2 regions of the Shewanella seohaensis genome follow, and region 1 is predicted to be linked to the other one. Evidence: riboswitches for the same ligand, from Rfam matches in the RefSeq annotation. Region 1 holds a riboswitch; the other holds the start of a gene.
What was found. Region 1 has a riboswitch for thiamine pyrophosphate ahead of thiC (phosphomethylpyrimidine synthase ThiC). Riboswitches for the same ligand answer to the same signal wherever they lie in the genome.

Region 1 (7,248 bases):
CCCTGATTGGTGCCAATTGGGCTTGCCAATGGCATCACGGCGGCGCAGCCGACCTCTTCTAAGCGGCGACACAGCACAGGATCGGCATGCACGTAGGGCATCACGATAAACCCGCGTTCACACAGGGTTTTGGCCGCCGCTAACGTCTCGACCGCATCGGGCATCAAGTATTTAGGATCGGGATGAATTTCAAGTTTAACCCATTGTGTTCCCAGCATTTCCCGCGCTAATTCGGCGGCGAATATCGCTTCTTTAGCATTACGCGCCCCCGAGGTATTAGGCAAGAGTCGCACGCCCGCTTGCCTAAGTGGCGATAGCAAATCATCAGCCCCTGTTTTTAAATCAATTCTTTTCATCGCAACCGTCACCAACTGCGACTGAGACGCCTTAATTGACTCCAGCATCAGCTGACTTGAGCTGAATTTTCCTGTGCCCGTAAATAATCGTGACTCAAATTCCACGCCTGCAATCGTTAACATCTTAACCTCCAGCTACAACGGCAAATACATCAATCTTATCCTCGTTTTGGCACTGGATAGATGACCATCGATGTTTTGGCACAACGGCCTCGTTAAGCACTAAGGCAACCGAGTGTTGGCAAATATTTTGTGCTTCTAACAAGGCTTGTAAACTCAGTGGTTGTTGCAGTGTTTGGGGCACATTATTGAGATGAATTAAAATCATAACAAACCTCGATTAGGGACAGATTTGAATGAAACGGTTGCGGTCGAATGCTGGGTGTTAGCATTCGCATTTTCTAGGTGCTCGCTTGATTGGCGTTGCATGAATTCACTCGGCGTTAATGAATTCGGCTTTAATGAACTCGGTTTTAATCCGCACACCTCGCACTCGGGATCACGGGTTAATGCGGCCGAATGCCATTGCAGCAACTTGGCATCGAAGCGCCAAAATCGCCCAAGTAGCGCTCTCGTGGGGGCGATTAAATAACTTTCCTCTTCAAAAGTCTGATTGGCTGTTTGCTTTGTTGCAGAGGTTGGCGGCGTGGCTAGGAGCAACAATTGCATGGCTAGAAGCGCCTGCATCGATGCCATCACGCCGACACTGGGCCCGAGGACACCTTGGCTGCTGCAGTTTTGTGGCGCGCGAGTACTTGAGGGGAAAACACAGTGATAACAACCGCCCATTGGGAAACGCTGTTGATCGACTGCAAACAGTTGGCCGTTGAAGGCAGCAATGGCGGCACTCACCAGAGGTAAGGCATGCTCAATACACAGCCGATTGACACAATGGCGCGCCGCAAGATTATCGGTACAATCAAGCACTAACCTAATCTCATCGCCATGGGCTAACAGACCAGAAAATACAGTGTTCGCAGACTCGAGAGTCAAATGCTCGGCAAAGGCATCAATCTCACAACCTTGCGCCAATACGGTTAATTTCTGTTTAGCAATGAGGGCTTTGTGATGGCCAATATCGTCGTCACTAAAGAGTAACTGCCTTGGCAGATTGGTCAATTCCACCCTATCGCCGTCGACAAGCGTTAAGCGCCCAACACCGGCACAAGCCAAATACTGCGCCGCCAATTGCCCGAGGCCGCCGAGGCCTACGATAAGGACATGGGCCTGCTTAAGCTGCAACTGGCCAGCCTCGCCGACCTCAGGTAAAAATATTTGCCGCGAATAACGAATAAAATCTTTATCGGCAAGGGATTGCGCCTGCTCTTGTGTCATGCTCATAAGCTTGACTCCCATGCTCGCGTCAATTCGGCATAGGCCATAACTGGATCATTTACTTCGGTAATCGCCCGCACAACGGCAATATTGCTCACCCCAGTCGCTTTGACTTGGGCAAGATTCGAAGGTCCTATGCCGCCAATTGCCACTAAGGGATAGTGCGCATTTAACAGCTCAACATAATGAGTGAGTTTACATAACCCCTGTGGCGCCGATGGCATTTGCTTGGTGGTCGTTGGGAAGATATGCCCAAGGGCGATGTAAGATGGTGCATGTTGATGGGCACGCAGCAACTCGAAATAACCGTGGCTAGAGATGCCAAGAGCCAAGCCTGCTGCATGAATGGCGTGAAGATCCGTCACTGCCAGATCTTCTTGCCCAAGATGGACCCCAAATGCGCCATGCTTTATCGCTAATTGCCAATGATCATTGATAAAAAGCTGCGCATCATAATGCTTACCTAAGGCAATCGCGGTTTGGATTTTTGCCTCAAGTTCGTCCGACGCCAGCACATTAGACTTTAGCGCATTAGACTTTATCCTGAGCTGTACCGTCTTCACGCCCGCCGCCAATAACTGTTCGAGTAACAGTAAGTTATCGACTACTGGATAAATCCCTAAGTCTGGATCAAGGCGCTTAAACGCGCCGCATTGCAAATCACTGGATTCACTCAAGCTGTTTTGAGAATAAGCTGTGACGTGAGGATACGCCGTTAAATTGTGCGGCCAAGCGGTACGCGCGAGTGGCCCAGGGCCTTGGCCAATCCCCTCCGCATAAGTTAAGCCTTGATTGACATAGGCTTTTGCTACCACAATCGCATCCTGCAATACAAAGCCAAAGGCTAACACCGAGGCGATGGCCGAAGACAAAGTACAGCCACTGCCGTGGTTATGGCGCGTGTTTATCCGCGCACTGCTGAGCCAAAAACCGCCATTAGCATCGAGCGGTGAGCAGCCAGTAACCTGATGACAAATCAGCAGATCTTCCGCCAAACGCTGATTATCTGCGGCGATGCGATGACTTGTGATATCGCTTTTTTGATCGCTTAAGAGATCACTGGTGTTAATGCCAGCACTTGTCTTAGCCGCAAAATCAATATCGCCGCCCTTGGCTAATACGCTGCACGCTAATTGCGCTGAGAGTTGCATTGCCGCAGCGGCGAATTCTGCTTTTGTGTGAATTGCTGACGCTTGTTTGTCTGTGTCGGCAGTTAGCCTTGCCAACTCCTGCACATTCGGCGTTATCAGGCTAATCAAGCCCTTAAAAGGAGTAAAATCCAGAGGTTTGCTCGCCGTGCTCTTATCGCCGAGCTCATCCCCACAGCTTGCAACCATTACAGGGTCGAGAATAACGGGGACGAGTGGAAATTGGGTTTTAAAACCAGCCAACCAGTCGGCAACTAAATGCACTTGCTGCTGATTTGAGAGTAAACCAATCTTAATCGCCTGAGGCGGTAGATCGGCTAACAGGGTCGAGAGCTGTGTGAGTAACATTGCCTCACTCACAGGCTCAACTAACGCCACCGTCACCGAACTTTGGGCCGTTAACGTGGTGATCACGCTGCATCCATGGCCGCCCAAATCCTTGATGGTGGCTAAGTCGGCTTGGATCCCCGCGCCGCCACCGCTGTCTGAACCGGCAATGGTCCAGACGATAGGTTTAGGCGCCACGTAGCTAACATGTTTAGCTGGGGTCATTATCAAACCTCCGCAACCTGTGCTGTTGGTTTGAGCTCAGTCCCATCCTGCTGCTTTGCCGATTCTTTGGCTGTATTGGCTGTATTGGCTGTATTGGCTGTATTGGCTGTATTGGCTGTATTGGCTGTATTAGCTGTATTAGCATCACCCAGTGGTAGATACAGTTTGGCGCCCGAGGCCGCAAACTCGGCCGATTTTTGCGCCATGGCCGCCGCTAATTCATCTTGAGTTTTGACTCTGATCTGCTGGATTGCTTCGTTGCCAGATTGCCCTTGTTGAGCAGGGTTTATCGATGCAAGCGCTTCAGCGCTCTCAACATTTTGGCTTGACGAAGCCACTGACAACGTACCCGCCGCTAAACTTGCCGCATAGTCGCGCACATCTTGGGTGATCTTCATTGAGCAGAACTTAGGGCCACACATAGAGCAAAAATGCGCAACCTTAGCTGATTCCTGTGGCAGGGATTCATCGTGATAGGCACGGGCGGTATCAGGGTCAAGTCCCAGGTTATATTGGTCTTCCCAACGGAATTCAAAGCGCGCCTTGGATAATGCATTGTCGCGGATCTGCGCGCCCGGGTGGCCTTTTGCAATATCGGCCGCATGGGCGGCAATCTTGTAGGCAATCAGCCCTTGTTTGACGTCCTGCTTATTGGGTAGACCTAAGTGTTCTTTCGGCGTCACATAGCAGAGCATGGCGCAGCCATACCATGCGATCATCGCCGCACCTATCCCTGAGGTGAAATGATCGTAACCCGGTGCAATATCGGTAATTTGCGGCCCTAGGGTATAAAACGGCGCCTCGGCGCAGTGGATAAGCTGCTTTTCCATATTCTCTTTGATAAGCTGCATCGGGATGTGCCCAGGCCCTTCGATAATGGTCTGCACATCGTATTCCCAAGCGATTTTGACCAACTCGCCTAAGGTCTCAAGCTCGGCAAACTGCGCCTCATCATTGGCATCGGCAATCGAGCCTGGACGCATACCATCGCCTAATGACAGCGACACATCGTAGGCCACGCACAGCTCGCAAATCTCACGAAAATGGGTATAGAGGAAGTTTTCTTGATGGTGGCTCAAGCACCATTTGGCCATAATCGAGCCGCCGCGGGACACAATCCCAGTCACCCGTTTGGCGGTCATGGGTACATAGCGCAATAACACGCCCGCGTGAATGGTAAAGTAATCGACGCCCTGCTCCGCTTGCTCAATTAAAGTATCGCGAAACACTTCCCAGGTCAGGTGCTCAGCAACCCCATTCACTTTTTCCAATGCTTGATAAATCGGCACTGTGCCAATAGGCACTGGCGAGTTACGGATGATCCATTCGCGGGTTTCATGGATATAGCGCCCAGTGGACAAGTCCATCACAGTGTCCGCGCCCCAACGGGTTGACCAGACAAGCTTTTCGACTTCCTCCTCGATGGAGGACGTGACCGCCGAGTTACCGATATTGGCATTCACTTTCACTAAAAAGTTACGGCCAATAATCATAGGCTCGGCTTCTGGATGATTGATATTTAACGGAATAATAGCGCGGCCACGGGCAATTTCATCGCGGACAAATTCAGGGGTTATCGGTTTACCTATTACGGCGCCAAAGGATTCACCTTGGCCGCGGCGGTTTAAGATTTCATCCTGTACCTCGGCGAGCGCCATATTTTCCCGAATCGCCACATACTCCATTTCAGGGGTAATAATCCCTTGGCGGGCATAGTGTAATTGGCTCACGCGTTTACCCGGTAAGGCACGGCGAGGACGAACAATCGCACTTGAGCCGGCTTCGAACCGCAGATGATCGAGCCCATCATCCTTCAGACGTTGCTGGGTAAAATCTGAGGTTGCACAATCAAGCACTTCGGTATCTTGGCGCTCGATAATCCAAGGTAATCTGAGTTTGGCTAAACCTTGACGCACGTTAATTTGCGCAGCCGGATCGGAATAAGGACCAGCGCAGTCATACACAGGAATGGGAGGGTTTTTCTCGACTATGGGCGCAGTCGCAGTGCCGCCAATCCGCGTATCGGTTTGCAGAATTTGCCGCATCCCTACACGGAGATCCTCGCGGCTTCCCTGCAGATATAACTTTTGCGAATTAGGATGCTGTAATGGTTTAAGGGTATCGATAAAGGCTTGCGCTTGGGCGCGCGCCGCACGGCGGCTCGTTTGCCCTTGGGCATTAACGGCAATCGATTCTGAGGACGATTCTAAACTGGACATAAGCAATCTCACTTTAACAAATAAAAATGGGGTTGCTTGTCTGGAGACTTGAGTGTTGAAGCTGAGCCTTGCAAACCCTAAGCGGGTTTACGGACTCAATAACGACTAAATCGATGGGTTAATACAGGGCAAAAGGTGGCCGCTGATACGATTTAATGGATGTTATTATGCTTGTTTCCTTCGCAGGTTTTAACCTGATCAGGTTCAACGGATCCCGAATAAACGGTCTCAGCCAAGAGGCACTCCGACAAGATGGGCAAAAGTATAGGCAGAAGCGCAGCGAACAAACAAGCGTAATTTTAGGATAAAAATTAAATTAACAATCAAAAATAAAGAATTCATAATGCATTGTATTTAAATATTTTTAATTCAAATCCATCTTACAATCTATGATTTCTACTATTTTTGGTGAAAATTTATCATCACTATTTTTTAACCTTTTGGCCGCTTTACCATCATTTTATCGAGATGCGCCTTAATGGCATCATCAATTTCTAGGTTCATTTTCTTGCCACTGCAATCAAAGGGGAAACCTAAATTCTCGGCATAGGGATTAATTTGGGTGCCCACTTTGACGACCCGATAGCAGGTATCCCCTTTACGGACAATTCGATTAGGATCCAGTTCTAAATCCAAACTGCTGGGGCCGCTAAAATCGTCTGCATTGGGCACAATCAACACCTCCATCTCAGGGCTCATTTCAGACAAATTAGACCGTTTAGAGTAATGATTTGCCTGCTCTAACACTAAATCATCCAAGGCTTGCTCACGCTGGCGCTCAAAATAGCGCTGGGTAAATAATCCCACGCTCCCTGCCGCCCCGCCGCCGCTTTGCTCGTTTGACGCTGACGGCTCTGTACTGGCCGCTTGTGTCGAGCTTGATTGGATTTCTGCCTTTTGAGGTTTAACAGCCTCTTTTGCACTCTTCTGGGTTTGGCTTTGTGTTGGAGCGTTAGGTGTTGAGGCGTTAGGCGCTGATGTGTTCGGCACTGATGTGCTTGGTACTGATGCTTTTGATTCTGTTACTTTTGATGCTTTTACTTCTGATAATTGGGCGCTGACTTCAGGAGGTTTTGTAATCTGCTCAGTGGGTTTTGGCATCGATTTTACCGTATTAGGTGCTGAAGTTATTGGCTCGCGAGAAACCGCAGGCTCTTCCACAGAAGAATCTTTAGCCGAATCCACAGGAGCGGTTTGCGTTGGCGGCGCATAAATAAAATATGCCTTTAATGCTTTGGTTGCAGTTCGTGCATTGGCTGAAGTTGTTGTAAACGACAGCCCTAACTGCTCCGACTGGGTTCGCCATAAAAAAATTAGCAACAACAGCAGTAAACCATGGCCCAAGATGACCCAAAGCAATAACTTAAGATTGAAATAATGCGACCACTCTCGCCAACTTAAGCCTAAATTGGGTTGGAATGCGCTATCGCTCTCTCTTTGGTTAGCCTCACTCAAATTGAGGTTTATTGCACTGCCCAAAGGCTCTGCATGGGCGCTAAAAGCCGTAGCACAAAATGGCATCGCGGAGAATGCTACGATCTCGTCGTTTGTCACGCGGCGGTGCGCAACAAAACTGAGATCATCTTCTGGGGTAATAGTCGAACGAACAGGCAAAATCCATCCCTTAGTACTTTATGG
Region 2 (7,248 bases), on a different contig from region 1:
AAGTCTTTTTCTTTTATCTACCCTCATCTTACTTATGCTCGTTTGCGCGAGATGAGTTTGTCCAGTGACGGTTGCTACGCCGAGAAGCAAAATTGCGATAACTGACTCAGTTCGACGGAAAAGACTTAGCCGCGATAGAAAAGCGGACTTTAGTCCTAAAACTATTTCAGGGTTGAGCACTACTATCAGCATAATATTAGATGAGGATAGAACTATGACTGCTCATATTAATGCACAACCTACTGATTTTGCTGAAACTGTAATTATGCCTGGCGATCCGCTACGGGCGAAATATATTGCCGAAACCTACCTTACCGATGCTGTAGAAGTCACCAACGTTCGCAATATGCTGGGCTACACCGGTTATTACCAAGGGCAGCGTATTTCTGTGATGGGTCACGGTATGGGGATATCCTCAATGGTGCTCTATGGCCATGAGTTGATTAATTTTTTTGGTGTTAAACGCATCATTCGTATCGGCAGTTTAGGCGCAACCCAAAAACACGTGCAAATGCGTGATGTGATTTTAGCGCAAGCGGCGGGTACCGACTCACCCACGAATGCCAAGCGTAGCAGTGGCTATCATATGGCAACCTCGGCCACCTTTTCCTTACTGCACAAAGCCTATACCCAAGCCACTGAAAAAGGCATTAGCGTGAAAGTCGGCAACGTATTTAGTGGCGATCTTTATTATGATCCCGACGAAGATATGATCCCGGCTCTAGAGCGTTTTGGGGTATTGGGTATCGATATGGAAGTCGCAGGTCTTTATGGCTTAGCGCATCAACAGGGCATTGAATCATTGGCCATTCTGACTGTATCCGATCACTGCCTAACAGGTGAGGAAACTACCGCCGAAGAGCGTCAGTTATCCTTCAATAATATGATCGAACTTGCGCTCGCGACTGCGCTGAATTAGGTCACACGCTAACCTTTGCACCTTTCGCATTTCACGATGGAATGACAAAAATGAATAATAAAATCACCTTAACCGCCATTAGTTTTCTCGCGAACTTTATTATGGCAGGTTTTGCGACGCAATTTGGGATGTTGATAGAACCCATAGCGGAGAAGTTTGCGGCCGATGTGAATGATGTGGCCTCAATCTTCTCCTTACTTAATGGTGGCGCATTGGCGGGGACCATTGCCGCCTTTTTCTTTATTGAAAAGTTGGGCATTAAGCGGATCACCTTACTCAGTTACAGTCTAGTCGCGCTTTCTGCGCTGGCATTACACCTTACCAGTTCGCTACAAGTGGTGATGGTAGCCATGACCTTAATTGGGGTCTGCGGTGGGATTGGTCTGTGTATCGCGGGCACCATTGTGGTGTCTGTATGGCAAGCCAAAATGCAGAGCACTATGTTAGTGGTGCAGGATGCGACCTTTAATGTTGCTGGGGTGGTGTTTCCGCTGATCACAACCTACGCCTTAACCAATGCCCTGTCTTGGAGTTACAGTTACTTAGCCGTGGGTTTGGTTGCCTTAGGCACGGTAATTATTAGCTTGTTCACCAATTTTTCTCTGTGCGAGCAATCATCGAATACTGAAGAGAAACAACAATCGGAGTGGAATTTCGGTATTATCAGCGGCGGCATCGGCTTATTTTTAGGCATGCTGGCACTGTATACCTTTCTCACGTGGGCGCCGTTATTTGTAAAACAAAAATTTGATATCCCATTTGAGGAGGCGGGCAATATCATTACCCAATATTGGTCTGCCGCGCTGATTGGTGCTTTGATTTCAACCTTAATCGTGACTCGGGTAAAAATTCATCATTTCTTAGTTGGTATTATTGGTTTAGCCATGGTGATCACCTTTGTGATTGTGACTACCGACAAGTTGAATTGGATTGCTTATTTAACCTACGGTTACGGCTTTGTCTGCGCGGCACTTTACAATGCGTTTATTGCCTATGGCGTGTCGTTTGTGAAGCAAGCCAGCAGTAAGAATGTCTCCTACATTTTGATCAGTGGCAGTACGGGCGCCATGTTTAGCCCGGCTATCAGTTCGTTCTTCGAGCGTATTATTGGCTTACAAACCGTGATGTATGTAATCCCCGTACTTTACGCCGCAATCTTTATGCTGCTGATTGCATCGAGCCGGATGAAACCTTCGATGTCTGCACAATCACTTTCGGCAAGTTAAGCTAAAGGCCCATACTCAGTTGATATCCGCCGAGTATGGATGTTGTCGAAGTGGGTTAAATGCCTGCTTCGACAAAAGCTTTAAGTGCATTCAGGTTTTTAATCCGAATGCCTTCTTTTTTACGCTCGATTAAACCGCGCTCTTCCAAATGTTGTAATGCCCGTCGGTAGACTCTGTCAGTGGTACCAAAACGCTCCGCCTCTAAATAACGCTTACTAAAACCATCGACGGGTAAATCGTTTAAATACTCATGGTAAATATCGAATGCCACGTTATAGCTGATGGGATAAAGTAGTCTGCGGGTAAAAATATCGACGGTATCTTGGTAATCAATCGCAATGGCACTGGCAAAAAACAGCGCCAGTTGTGGGTGTTGGCCGAGGGAGTGTTGCAACTTTTCGGTGCTAATTAGCGAAATTTCCAAGGGCTCGTTGGCGATGATGTCCAGCTGGCACTGGTATTGGGTAAAAAACTCCATCTCACCAAATAGTTGCGAATCACAATCGATAGTCCCTAATTGGAAACAACGGCCATTTCTGGCGGTGTGCCCCAGCGATACACGGCCTTGCTTGACTAACACCAGCGAGTTTATGGCTTCACCTTGTGTCATCAGGTGAGCGCCTTTTTTGAGCATTTTGACTTCGCTGATACAGCTAAGAATCACAGCTTCAATAAGAGGATAGTCTTGTTCCCATCGCTGGCTATAACGTCCCTTGGCTAACGGTTTTAGCTGCATTGAGTTGACCCTTCTACCATACTTAAAATCGTCGCCTTCTATAGCACTAGAAAGCATGTTGGGTCAAATCAGCCTAAGGAGAGAAGGGCGTTTGTATCGGCCAATTGTGAGCTGTCAGATGTTTCAATCGGGGCTTAAATGGCGTGAGCTAAGCGTCATTTACCTATGTGCAGATACAAGAGTGTCTACTTTATGATTTTCGTCATGTATACTTAGCGCCGCCAAGGGGTGTTTGCCAACAAAGTGGCAGACTGAGATGTCATCAGACGAACCCTTAGAACCTGATCCGGCTAATACCGGCGTAGGAATGGGCCAATCAACAGCACACTTCTGAATCGCTTATTCGTTGCCGGATCTCAAACATGTATTTGAGGTCCTATGTCTAACAAAAAGTCTACCAAGAGTTCCACCTTCTCCTTTTCGTTAACGCGTGCGCCATTAGCGCTGGCCATTTCGGCTGCGTTAAGCACGGCCGCATGGGCGCAAACCGATGCTATCGATAAACCTGAGCCTAGCAATGATATGGAAATCATGGTGGTGACTGCAGATTTTCGCAGTGCCAGCTTAGAAAAAATGCCATCGAGTATCACCGTTATCGATGCCCAGCAAATTCAAGATGAAAGCGCCCAACATTTTGAAGACGTGATCAATTCCATCGCCAACGTTAACTGGTCGGGTGGCAGCTCACGTCCTAAGTATTTCCAGATCCGCGGCGTAGGTGAGCAGGAACAATATCAAGGTGCGCCTAACTCATCTGTGGGTTATATCATTGATGATATTGATTTATCGGGTATCGGCATGGTGTCGAGCATGTACGATCTGCAGCAGGTTGAAGTATTACGCGGCCCGCAGGGTACCCGCTATGGCGCCAATGCGTTAGCGGGCTTGATTTACCTTAAGAGCAACGACCCGACGGATGTGTTTGAACATGGCGCCGAGGTTTCTTTAGGCAATGACGATTTGCAAACCTTCAGTGGCTTTAGCTCTGGCCCCTTGAGCGATTCGGGCAAATTGTTATACCGCGTGTCGCTGCAGCAACATCAACAAAACGGTTATCGCGATAATCTCTATTTAAATAAAGAAGGTACCAATGGCCGTGATGAATTTACTGGCCGCGCTAAATTACGCTGGTATGCCACCGACAATCTGCAACTGGATTTAACTCTGCTGCATGCCGATTTTGATAATGGCTATGATGCCTGGAGTTTAACCAACGATCCTAAACAGACTATTTCGGATCAGCCGGGTGTCGATAGCCAGCGCACCACGGGCGCAGGATTTAAAGCAACTTATTCGGGCGCTGAGTCGTTTGAGCTGACCTCGCTGACCTCATTTGCCAATACCGATCACCATTATAGTTACGATGGTGATTGGGCTAACCCTGAATATTGGGCCTCCAAGCAATGTGAGGATGAGGGCAATCTCGCCCCTTGTCAGTACGATTACTTCTGGGACAAAACCGGTCAGCGTAAGACCTTATCCCAAGAGTTCCGTTTAAGCTCGACCGACCAAGGCCGTATTTTTGCCGGTTCAACCGATTGGTTACTTGGGGTTTATGCGATGAACCTTAAAGAAGATAACCAGCTGTATTCTGAGTATAATTCTTGGCCAGATGAGGTGTTAGATTCCGAATATGAAGCAACCAATTACGCCGTATTTGGTCAGCTGGATACGGATTTAGGCGCCGATTATGCCTTGTCTGTGGGACTGCGTGTTGAGCTTCGTAATAGCCACTACTCAGACACCAACAATGATAATTTTGACCCGAGCGAAACCATGTGGGGCGGCCATATTGCACTGAGCAAAGTGCTGAATCAATCCCATAATGTGTACGCCCGTGTGGCGCGCGGGTACAAGGCTGGCGGTTTTAACATGACCTTGCCAGTCGAACTCAATGATAAAAAAGAGTTTGATACCGAAACCCTATACAACTACGAAATTGGTCTTAAATCCCATTGGTTTGAAGGGCTTATCGATACGAATCTGGCGCTGTTCTATATGGACAGACAAGATCAGCAAGTGGCCGCATCCCAGCAAGATCCTAACAAGCCACAACGCTTTATCCTCTACACTGAGAATGCGGGTAGCTCACACAACTACGGTGCCGAGTTGGACGCCACTTGGTATGCCACCGATAATCTCCAGTTTTACTCAAGCCTAGGTTGGTTAGAGACGGCGTACGGCGATTACCAGTACCAAGATAAATACGGTAGCGATGTGGATTTAACGGGCCGCGATTTGGCCCATTCACCACACTTAACCTACAGCTTAGGCGGTACCTATCGTGCGAACTCGGGTTGGTTTACCAACGTCAACATGAGTGGTAAGAGTGAGTTTTACTACTCAGACAGCAACGACTCGCGCTCTGAGCCATACACCATTGTGAATGCGCGCTTAGGTTACGAGGCGAGTGCTTGGTCGGCGTATTTATGGGGCCGCAATCTGTTCGATGAAGAATATGGTGTGCGTGGTTTCTATTTTGGTAATGAGCCGGATAACGGCTGGGCGGAAAAGCAATATATCCGCTATGGCGACCCACGCCAAATTGGGTTCACACTAAACGTTAAGTTTATGTAATCCCTTAAGAATGATACATCAGATGTCAGGCTGTGCTCGCTCATTGCGTCACCGCCTGACGATTGCATTATTAGCATTTGACCTAAGGAGTGAAGATGAAACTCACCGCCGAAATTAGCATGTATCCCTTTAATGAAAATTATCTCGATCCGATCAAATGGTTTATCCATCGCTTAGACAGTTACCCCACGATTCAACGTGTTACCAATGCCATGGCGACGCAAGTGTGTGGCGACTATCAAGACGTGATGGCCATGCTGGCGACCGAGATGCAAGCCGCCCATGAAAAATGGGGTAAAGCGGTGTTTGTATGTAAGTTTATTGGTGGTGAGCTGAATTTAGCCCACAGCGAGTAACGCCCTGAGTTAACTTGAACGCTAAAGCGAAGTGGTTCAAGCAAGCGATATAGAGTGAGAGTAAGGCAATGACAGAATTATGGTTAACGCTGGTTAATAGTGTTAATGCGGCCCTAGGGGAAGTCCATGTGATGACCGCATGGGAAGCCTTAGCCGTGGTATTGGCCATGGCCTATTTGCTACTGGCCATGAAGGCAAGCGTTTGGTGCTGGGCGGCGGCATTTACCAGCACGGCCATTTACACTGTCTTATTTTGGAAAGTCGCACTGCTGATGGAGTCGGTGCTGAATATCTATTACATGGCCATGGCACTCTATGGTTACTGGCTCTGGACCCAAGGCGGCGACAAACATCAAGGTGTGAAAGTGACTACTTGGCCGCTGAAAACCCATTTAAAGTTGATTGTCGCGACCGGTATTATCTCCCTTGGCGTTGGCCATGGGATGGCAACCTTTACCCAGGCTTCCTTTCCCTACCTCGATGCAGCGACCACTTGTTTTGCGGTGATGACGACCTATTTAGTCGCCAAAAAAGTGTTGGAAAATTGGCTGTATTGGGTGGTTATCGATCTGGTATCGATTTACCTTTATCTCAGTAAGGGACTGATGCTGACATCCTTATTATTCGTGCTCTACGTTGGCTTAGCGGTTGTCGGCTATTTCCTGTGGCGAGCCGCCCTTGCCGATAGCCGCAATCCCCATATTGAGTCGAGCGCCGCAAAACTACTCGGCTAACGGCGGCAGATATCAACAGATGATGGCCAATACACAAGGGCTGCGAATGCCTAATACGCTATTTAACATGATTGTTGTGGTAAGCCACTAATGCCGCCGAGCATTGGGCAGCACAAGGATGTGTTGCTTGCGGTATTAGCGCAGGCAGGGCTTACTGATATCAGCCAAATCCAGCCGTTAGCGCATGGATTAAGTAACCACAACTATCATATCGAGACACCGACGGCGCATTATGTCTTGCGTGAAAACGCCGATGCCGCCGACAGCTTTTGTTCGCGGGAGCAAGAGTTGTTCTATTGGCGCCATCTTGCCAAGGCAAAGCTTGCCCCCGAGTTGCTGTGGGTGAGTGGCGATCAGCGTTATTACCTAAGCCAGTATATCTTCGCGCAGTCTCTGCCAAGCCTTCCCATAGCATCTCAGTTTGCGCCGCTGATGGAGGATATTGAGGGGAGGGAGGATCTGGTTACCGACAAGGCTATTTCGGCAAGTGGTATTGATCGACTTGATAACCTAGTGCCACGCGAGCCAAGTATGGCATCAGGTTATCAAGAGCTGAGCCTGCCAAACTTAAGCTCGAAAGAATTAAGCTGGAAAGAACTAAGCTGGAAAGAATTAGAGTCTCAATGCTGTGCGGCGACCTTTTGCCAAGGTGAAGCGCATATTGAGGCTTGGCTGCAATCTCATGCCGATATCAAGGGCG

Region 2: linked by a shared signal. The riboswitch ahead of L2713_RS03350 (TonB-dependent receptor) and the one ahead of thiC (phosphomethylpyrimidine synthase ThiC) in region 1 are both predicted to bind thiamine pyrophosphate.

The regions. Positions count from the first base shown of each region.
Region 1 covers NZ_JAKILE010000019.1:43,790-51,037, reverse strand. The annotation lists gene L2713_RS18750 (thiazole synthase) at 1-479, opposite strand, end outside; gene thiS (sulfur carrier protein ThiS) at 481-684, opposite strand; gene L2713_RS18740 (HesA/MoeB/ThiF family protein) at 681-1,697, opposite strand; gene thiE (thiamine phosphate synthase) at 1,694-3,391, opposite strand; gene thiC (phosphomethylpyrimidine synthase ThiC) at 3,394-5,610, opposite strand; TPP riboswitch at 5,769-5,867, opposite strand; gene L2713_RS18725 (prolipoprotein diacylglyceryl transferase) at 6,043-7,224, opposite strand.
Region 2 covers NZ_JAKILE010000002.1:258,612-265,859, forward strand. The annotation lists gene deoD (purine-nucleoside phosphorylase) at 215-919, shown strand; gene tsgA (MFS transporter TsgA) at 970-2,145, shown strand; gene L2713_RS03345 (Crp/Fnr family transcriptional regulator) at 2,201-2,881, opposite strand; TPP riboswitch at 3,096-3,206, shown strand; gene L2713_RS03350 (TonB-dependent receptor) at 3,260-5,458, shown strand; gene L2713_RS03355 (YkoF family thiamine/hydroxymethylpyrimidine-binding protein) at 5,554-5,814, shown strand; gene pnuC (nicotinamide riboside transporter PnuC) at 5,883-6,548, shown strand; gene L2713_RS03365 (phosphotransferase) at 6,639-7,248, shown strand, end outside.